Regions from separate parts of the Ensifer sp. LBL genome, predicted to be linked through region 4. Evidence: predicted binding sites of a transcription regulator. Region 4 holds the regulator's gene; each other region holds the start of a gene.
What was found. Region 4 encodes LexA, which represses DNA repair genes until DNA is damaged. Its sites were predicted from a motif close to TGTTCNNNNTGTGTTCNG; they were not measured.
Positions count from the first base shown of each region.

Region 1: OKW20_RS18635 (ATP-dependent helicase) is a predicted target of LexA. The motif match lies at 932-949, and genes of this name have one in related genera.
Region 2: OKW20_RS05355 (DNA recombination protein RmuC) is a predicted target of LexA. The motif match lies at 925-942, and genes of this name have one in related genera.
Region 3: parE (DNA topoisomerase IV subunit B) is a predicted target of LexA. The motif match lies at 1,182-1,199, and genes of this name have one in related genera.

Region 1 is NZ_JBNDJY010000004.1:580,337-582,538, reverse strand. It holds gene OKW20_RS18645 (EthD family reductase) at 1-26, opposite strand, end outside; gene OKW20_RS18640 (carboxymuconolactone decarboxylase family protein) at 398-805, shown strand; gene OKW20_RS18635 (ATP-dependent helicase) at 992-2,202, shown strand, end outside.
Region 2 is NZ_JBNDJY010000001.1:1,099,917-1,102,118, forward strand. It holds gene fmt (methionyl-tRNA formyltransferase) at 1-135, opposite strand, end outside; gene def (peptide deformylase) at 299-823, opposite strand; gene OKW20_RS05355 (DNA recombination protein RmuC) at 975-2,168, shown strand.
Region 3 is NZ_JBNDJY010000003.1:779,159-781,360, reverse strand. It holds gene parE (DNA topoisomerase IV subunit B) at 1-1,062, opposite strand, end outside; gene OKW20_RS15390 (alpha/beta hydrolase) at 1,275-2,195, shown strand.
Region 4 is NZ_JBNDJY010000003.1:537,433-539,634, forward strand. It holds gene OKW20_RS14205 (hypothetical protein) at 1-75, opposite strand, end outside; gene OKW20_RS14210 (hypothetical protein) at 349-600, shown strand; gene lexA (transcriptional repressor LexA) at 837-1,559, shown strand; gene OKW20_RS14220 (hypothetical protein) at 1,645-1,977, opposite strand; tRNA gene OKW20_RS14225 (tRNA-Cys) at 2,187-2,202, opposite strand, start outside.

The DNA of each region.
Region 1 (2,202 bases), on a different contig from region 4:
GGATAGTAGACGCTCATCTTGATCATGGTCGGGCTCCTGCCTGAACGCCGCTTCGAGCGTCCGAAGCTACTTCTAGGTCACCGACCTATGGAGCACAACCAGCTTTTGGCTGGAACACGTTTTACGAGAGCAAGGTTGTTTTCGGGCTTTTGCGGCCGCCGGGTCTTCATCGTCACGCAAAACGGCAACGCCTGTCAGGGCTCGAGCAAGGGCGTGCTGTTTACATCGGGCCCCTTGGCTCGAACAATCAACCCTGCACCGAAATCCCCAATTGAACGCATCGGCGACGGCTCCTCAAACGCAACGCTGGCAATCGCTGCAACGTCGGCTATCGTCGTCGCATCAAGCGACCGGCCAGCCCGCATGCCGCCACCAACGACAACAGCGAAGGAGCCCCATGAGCACCGTAACCCCGCCCCCAAATCCGGAAGCCGATCCGCGCGTCAAGGCCGTGTTCGACGACATCCGCGCCACCCGCAAGTCCGATTTCATCAACAATATGTGGCTGTGGCTCGCCTTCGACCCGGAGCTGCTGGAGCAGACCTGGCGCGATGTGAAGGCGGTGATGGCAACGCCGTCTGCGCTCGACCCGCTGGTCAAGGAGATGCTCTACATCGCCGTTTCCGTCACCAATGGCTGCGGTTACTGCGCCCATTCCCATACGGCGGCGGCAAAAGCCAAGGGCATGAGCGATGCCGAGCACGCCGATCTCCTGCGCGTGATCTCGCTTGCCGCCCGCACCAACCAGCTTGCGACCGCGTTGCAGGTGCCCGTCGATCCCGCTTTCGACAAGACGGCTGGCTGAAGCATGTCGCGCAAAAGTGTGAAGCGGTTTTGCGGCGACGACATGCGACAAACGAAACAGGCCCAAGAATAAGCGGTCTCGAAATCGCCTGTCTTTCCACAGGCTTGGTGCGGCTGGCGCAGAAAACGGAATAAAAGAAGAACATCCTTTCTGGCCTTTCCCCACCGAATCACTACATTGAGCCGCATGATGAGTGGTTTCGACGATATTCCCTTCTTCGACGAGGAGCCGGCGCCGCGCAAGCAGCAGCCCGCCCCCGCAGGTGTTCCGGCAACCGGCGGCATCGCCGCGCGCGCCATGGCGGCGCGTGATCGCGCTCAGCCGCGCCCGGATTATCTCCAAGGCCTCAACCCGGAACAGGCCGAAGCCGTCGAGACGCTGGACGGACCCGTGCTGGTGCTCGCAGGTGCCGGCACCGGCAAGACCCGGGTCTTGACCACGCGCATCGCCCATATCCTGACGACCGGCCGCGCCTTCCCCTCGCAGATGCTCGCGGTGACCTTCACCAACAAGGCGGCGCGCGAGATGAAGGAGCGCATCGGCGTGCTCGTCGGCCATGCGGTCGAAGGCATGCCCTGGCTCGGCACCTTCCACTCGATCGGCGTCAAGCTTCTGCGCCGCCACGCCGAACTCGTGGGCCTGCGCTCCGATTTCACCATTCTCGACACCGACGACGTGGTGCGGTTGATCAAGCAGTTGATCCAGGCCGAAGGCATCGACGACAAGCGCTGGCCGGCCAAGCAGTTCGCCGGCCTGATCGACGGCTGGAAGAACAAGGGCCTCGACCCCGCCCAGATCCCCGAGGGCGACGCCCGCGCCTTTGCTAACGGCAAGGGCCGCGAACTCTACGCCGCCTACCAGAACCGGCTCTTGACGCTGAACGCCTGCGACTTCGGCGATCTGCTGCTACACCCGATCCGCATCTTCCGTAATCATCCGGATGTGCTGAAGGACTATCACGACAAGTTCCGCTACATCCTCGTCGACGAGTACCAGGACACCAACACCGCCCAGTATATGTGGCTGCGGCTGCTCGCCCAGCGGCCGAAGGGCGTCCCGCAGAACGTCTGCTGCGTCGGCGACGACGACCAGTCGATCTATGGCTGGCGCGGCGCGGAGGTGGACAACATCCTGCGCTTCGAGAAGGATTTTCCGGGCGCCAAGGTGATCAAGCTCGAGCGCAACTATCGCTCGACCGAACATATCCTGGGTGCTGCCGGCCATCTGATCGCCCACAACGAGGGCCGCCTCGGCAAGACGCTCTTTACCGACCGAACCGACCCGGATGACGAGAAGGTGCAGGTGCATGCCGCCTGGGATTCGGAAGAGGAAGCCCGCGCCGTCGGCGAAGAAATCGAGCAGCTGCAGCGCAAGAGCCACAAGCTCAACGACATGGC
Region 2 (2,202 bases), on a different contig from region 4:
GTCGAGCCCGCGACGGCCGCCCGGCCGCGGCGGCTGGGTGTAGGTGGCGACGATCTGATGGCCGGCCTCGGCCAGTGCCGCCAGTGTCGGCACAGAAAATTCCGGCGTGCCCATGAAGATGATGCGAAGCGACAAGGCGGTAACTCCGTCCTTTCAGATCACTTCATGCGGGGAAACGGCGAAATGATCTCATTCTCTAAAAACAGGACAATTCCAGGAAAGCCGTTTCACGCTCTTCCTGGAATGTTCAATGGGTTCCCGCCTTCAAGCTTTCGCGCGGCCGTCCGCGATCGAAGGCTCAGATCGCCTTGGCGCCGCGCGTCTTGGCGGCCTTGGTGAATTTGCGGATCACCATGTCGCGCTTGAGCTTGGAGATATGGTCGATGAACAGCACGCCGTTCAGGTGGTCGATCTCGTGCTGCAGGCAGGTGGCGAGCAGGCCATCGGCCTCGATCGTCTGTTCCTTGCCGTCACGGTCCAGATGCTTGACGGTGATGACAGCGGGGCGCTCGACCTCGGCGTAATAATCCGGGATCGACAGGCAGCCTTCCTCGTAGACCGAATAGGTGTCGGACGAAGCGACGATCTCGGGGTTGATGAAGACAAGTGGCGTCTTCTCGTCGCCTTCTTTCGAAACGTCGAGCACCAGCATGCGCCTGGCGACACCGATCTGGATCGCGGCAAGGCCGATGCCGGGGGCATCATACATGGTTTCGAGCATGTCGTCGGCCAGACGGCGGACGTCCGCGTCGACGGTTTCGATCGGCGTGGAAACCTGGCGAAGCACAGGATCGGGAAGGATGATGAGCGGCTTGATGGTCATGATGCTCCCATAGCCGATCTTTCCATCGACGCGCAAGGAAATTGCCTTGCCACCTGCGGCACCCGTTCGCCCCTGGCCGGGCATTAACCTCGACGCGCATCTGTTCTCGTTTTGATCTACACTTCGCGAGAGAATCTGTTAGGTTTGGCGCATGGAACCTGCGCCCCTTCCCTTCGCCCAGCCGCTGTTTTTCATCGGCACCCTGCCGATCACCCTGGGCCATCTCGTGATTGCCGCCGGCCTTGTGGTCGTCGTTGCCGGTCTGATGGCGTTGTCGCGCCGACGTAATCCCCGCGACGACGAGCGGCAGGAGCAGATGGCAATGCTGCTGGCCGCCCAGACGGAGATGCAGGGGCGGGTCGCGGCGATGGCCGAGGTGTTCGGCGCCCGGCAGGCGGAACTCAACCAGACGCTCAGCCAGCGCATCGACGGCATGACCCACCGCATCGGTACCTCGATCAGCGAGCAGACCAAGGCGACGCATGAAAACCTGCGCCGGCTGCAGGAGCGCCTCGCGGTCATCGACACGGCCCAAAACAACATCCAGTCGCTCGCCAAGGATATGGCCGGGCTTCAGGCGATCCTCTCGAACAAGCAGACGCGCGGCGCCTTCGGCCAGTCGCGCATGGAAGCGATCATCGCCGACGGGCTGCCGATGGGCGCCTTCGAATTCCAGGCGACGCTGTCGAACGGGGTGCGGCCCGACTGCACCATCCGCATGCCGAATGGCCAGCCGCCGCTCGTCATCGACGCCAAGTTTCCGCTCGAAGCCTGGAACGCAATGCGTGACGCGGCGACCCCGGAACGCCGTCAGCAGATCGCCCAACTCTTTCGCCGCGACATGGAAACGCATGTGCGCGATATCGCCGGCAAATATCTGATCCCGGGTGAAACGCAGGACACCGCCTTCCTCTTCGTCCCCTCGGAATCGATCTTTGCGGAGATCCACGAGCATTTCGAAGCTATCGTGCAGAAGGCGCACCGCCAGCGGATCGTCATCGTCTCACCCTCCCTGCTCCTTTTGTCGATCCAGGTGATCCAGGCGATCCTCAAGGATGCGCGCATGCGCGAACAGGCGCACCTGATCCAGGGCGAAGTCGCGCGGCTGATGGAGGATCTCGGCCGTCTCGACGAGCGTGTGCGCAAGCTGCAGGGCCATTTCGCCATGAGCCAGAAGGATGTCGAGGACATCCTCGTTTCCTCCAGCAAGCTCACCCGCCGCGGCGCCAAGATCGAGGCCCTCGAATTGCAAGCGGAAGGCGGCACACGGGACGCTGGCGAACCACGTGCCCCGGTCGACAATCGCGTCGGGCAATTGCGCCTGCGGGTGGTTGACGAGGACTGAGGCTGTCGGGCACTCTCCGGCCCAATTCGCAAAG
Region 3 (2,202 bases), 240 kb from region 4:
GTTCTGCTTCAGTTCGGCGTAGTTCTTGAGGCCCTTGGTCAGCGCGATGCGGAAACCCGCCTCGTGCGTGCCGCCTTCGGGCGTCGGAATGGTGTTGCAGTAGGAATGAACCTGCTGATCGCCGCCATACCAGGTGACCGCCCATTCGAGCGAGCCGTGGCCGTTGGCCTTCTCCGACTTGCCGGCGAAGATCTCGCGGGTGACGGTGAATTCCTTGCCGAGCGTTGCCGCCAGGTAATCCTTCAGGCCACCCGGGAAGTGGAAGACCGCCTTGTCCGGGATCTCCGAACCTTCCTGCAGCAATGACGGATCGCACGACCAGCGGATCTCGACGCCACCGAAAAGGTAGGCCTTCGAGCGAGCCATGCGGAAAAGCCGGCCGGGTTCGAAATGCGCGTGCGGTCCGAAAATGTCCGGGTCCGGATGGAAGCGGACGCGCGTGCCGCGGCGATTGTGCACGTCGCCGAGTTCCTCGAGCCCGCCCTGCGGAATGCCGCGGGAGAAGCGCTGGCGGTAGAGCTTGCGATTGCGGGCGACTTCGACTTCGAGCGCGTCGGAGAGCGCGTTGACGACGGAAACGCCGACGCCGTGCAGACCGCCCGAGGTTTCATAGGCCTTGCCGTCGAACTTGCCGCCGGCATGGAGCACCGTCATGACGACTTCGAGCGTCGACTTGCCGGGGAATTTCGGATGGTTTTCGACCGGGATGCCGCGGCCGTTGTCGGTGACGGTCAGGAACCCCTCGGCATCGAGATGGACCTCGATGAAGTTGGCATGGCCGGCGACCGCTTCGTCCATCGAGTTGTCGATGACTTCGGCAAAGAGATGGTGCAGCGCCTTCTCGTCGGTGCCGCCGATATACATGCCTGGACGACGGCGGACGGGCTCAAGGCCCTCGAGCACCTCGATCGCCGACGCATCGTAATCGCTGCCATCGCTGCCCTTCGGGGCAGGGCGCGGTTCTTCGCGCGCGATGGGGGCTGCAGCCACGGCCGGCTTGGCGCTCGGCTGAACGGGCTTCGGTTGCTCGGGCATTGAGAAGAGGTCGCTGTTGTCGTCCATGGGGCCGTTCGGATCGTTCCTGTCGTTCGGGAATGCCAGAGGCCTTAGCAAGCCCCAGGCTTTGCCGCCATCCCCCGGCGGTCGAATCACCTGAATTCTGCCAGACTCTCACAGGATACGCGAACAAAAGGAGAATTTCTGGCGCCGGCCGCCGGTGATTTTTCGCATGAACGGCCGTGTTTCTGGCCAAGTGTTGCTTTGCGGTGCGGCCAATGGCAAGGCTTGCGGCCAAAGAGGGAGCCCGTCATTTGGCCGTGTCCACAGTTGTTTTTCCGTTTCGCGCCTGCCTGTTCGCCTTGGCCCTGGCAATTGCCGGTTCGCCGGCAGAGGCTCAGACGCTCAAGCCCTATAAGGACGAACTGTTCTCCTATACCAAAGTGCTCGGCCAGGAGGATGGCGGCGACGACCTGACGGTCGACTACCAGGAACTGCGGGACATCAACGAGCGCGACGAAATCCCGGAGCGCCGGGTGAAGCGCGCCTATGTGTCGCTTGGCGTCAAGAGCGAGCAGGTCAACGAAACGCTCGATATTGGCGGCCGTGCGCTGGACGTGACCCGGGTCGGCCCCGATCGCGGCGCCGGGTTTTCGGTCATCTTCATCCATGGGCGCGGCGGCGACCGCCGGCTGGGTGCCAATGACTTTTCCTTCGGAGGCAACTTCAATCGGCTGAAGAACCTCGCCGTCGCCAATGGCGGCGTCTATTACGCCCCGAGCGTCCGGTCCTTCGATACGGCAGGGGCCGCCGATATCGCCGGCCTGGTCCGATACGTGTCCGAACGTTCCGGCGGCCGTCCGGTCGTGCTCGCCTGCGCGTCGATGGGAAGCTTCATCTGCTGGGGTGTCTCGCGTGACGCCTCCGCCGTCTCAGCACTCTCCGGCATGATGGTGATGGGCGGCGTCAGTGATCCTGACTTCACGAAAAGCGCCGCCTATAAGGCGAAGCTGCCGATGTTCTTCAGCCATGGCAGCCGCGACAGCGTCTATCCGGCCGAAGGCCAGAAGGCGCTCTATCGGTCGCTGAAAGCCAAGGGTTACCCGACGCGCTTCGTGCTGTTCGAAAGCGGCTCGCACGGAACGCCGGTGCGCATGACCGACTGGCGCGATGCGCTAAACTGGATCGGCAGCCGCTAATGCGTGT
Region 4 (2,202 bases):
CAAAGTTATCTTTTTTTGACCTCCTGTCGAGACGGTGAAGCCCCTTCCTCGCAGGGATTTTTGCGCATCCCCCACCCCCGGCCCCAGAGCCGATAGTGCCGGTGCGTTCTTCGCCCGTCGCAAGAGGAACGGTCAAGATGAACTCGAGGTGCAGCGGCTGGCGCAAATCAGACACAGCCTGCAGGCAAAGAGCTGTTGAACACGGCAGAGTGATCGCCATGCTTGCTGGACTTCGGAACGAAAGCACGGTTCACATCGTTTCCCACCCTGTAGTGCCACCCCTTCATCAAGTGGACGTTCCCCGTGCTTGCCGCCCTGCTTCTCGCTTCGATAGTCGCATCGCCCAATATGCCTGACGTCAAGCTCAGCGCTGCGACGGTGGATGAACTCCAGACCGATTTCGAACGGGCCGTGCCGTGCCACCAGATCGATGGACGCAACGTGTGGAAGGGCGCGCTGGCGTTCTACATCCAGTCCTTCGTTTATGACGGCGACACGCCCGTCGCGACCGACGCGGCCGACGCGGTGCTTCCGGAAGACAACAGCGCAGAGACGGTGAAGGAGTTCGAGGACGCCTGCTCGACCTCGCAAGCGACCTAAATCTCTCCTCATAGAGCCCCGTGATTCGCTCGAATCAGCTGCGCGACTGGTGCCTGCCGGCGCGTTTTTGGCACGCACCGTCGCCGATAGGCGCCCTGCTCCCGCAAAAGTGACCGATCGACACCCGCAGAAGCGGCCAATTGCCTGAATTCACGGAATTTTAGGCACTTGCGGAACACATATGGAACAGATAGTGTCTGTTCTTGATTTGTTTCACGCCTCTGGAGCGACGTGCCATGCTGACCCGCAAGCAACAGGAATTGCTTCTGTTCATTCACGAACGCATGAAGGAGTCGGGCGTACCGCCGTCATTCGATGAAATGAAGGATGCGCTCGACCTGGCGTCGAAGTCCGGCATCCACCGTTTGATCACCGCGCTCGAAGAACGCGGCTTCATTCGCCGGCTGCCGAACCGGGCGCGCGCGCTCGAAGTCATCAAGCTTCCGGAAGCCTACGCCGCCGGCCAGCAGCAGCCGCGCAGAGGCTTCTCGCCGAGCGTGATCGAAGGCAGCCTTGGAAAGCCGCCGGCGGCCGCTCCTGCCGCGCCGAAGCCCGCCCCAGTTGCCGAAAGCACGTCAGTTTCCGTCCCGGTGATGGGGCGCATCGCTGCCGGCGTTCCGATCTCGGCAATCCAGAACAACACCCATGACATCACCGTGCCGCTCGACATGATCGGCAGCGGCGAACATTACGCCCTTGAAGTGAAGGGCGATTCGATGATCGAGGCCGGCATCTTCGATGGCGACACGGTGATCATCCGCAACGGCAACTCGGCCAATCCCGGCGACATCATCGTGGCGCTCGTGGACGACGAGGAAGCGACGCTGAAGCGCTTCCGTCGCAAGGGCGCGTCGATTGCGCTCGAAGCCGCCAACCCCGCCTACGAGACGCGCATCTTCGGACCGGATCGCGTGAAGATCCAGGGCAAGCTTGTCGGGCTGATCCGCCGCTACCATTGAGCTGCAGGCAGAACACCGGATCAAAAAAGAGCCTCGCCAAGGCAATTGGCGAGGCTCTTTCCATTTCGGGTGAAATCCAGATCGTCTATTCGTGGATCGTATATTCTCCGAGCTCGCAGAGATCCTGCGTGTCCTCGGTCGTATCGAGGGCCGAGCCCTCCTCGAATTCGAATCGCATGTCGTATTTGCAGACGTCCCGCCCGTCGGCAATGGTGATCTCCATGCTCTCGCCGGGGTTCAGGACCTGCCGACCGAAAACATCGTCTTCCCACTCATTGACGCCGACCGGTGACGTATAGAAGTTCGTCAGTACCACGCTGGTGTTGTTCTTCAGCTGGAAAACCAGGTCGTCAGCGTGCGCCTCAATAGCGGTCGCCGCAAAACACGCCAACGCCGTCAGGATCAGTCTCTTTTTCATTGATGCCATTGCCTCCGTTCTTAATGTTGACGGACGCTACCGATGCGGCTGATCTCAGCGGAGTCATCGTTCCCCCTCTACCGATTTCACCGAAGCGATAAGATCCGACGGAGGCATAGGAGACGTGGCTTGCGCGGACGTGGGGTCGCGAAACGACCCGCGCTGCCCTAAGGCAGAACGTCAAACCAATTCAAACGAGGTGAGATTTTTGGAGGCCTCGCCCGG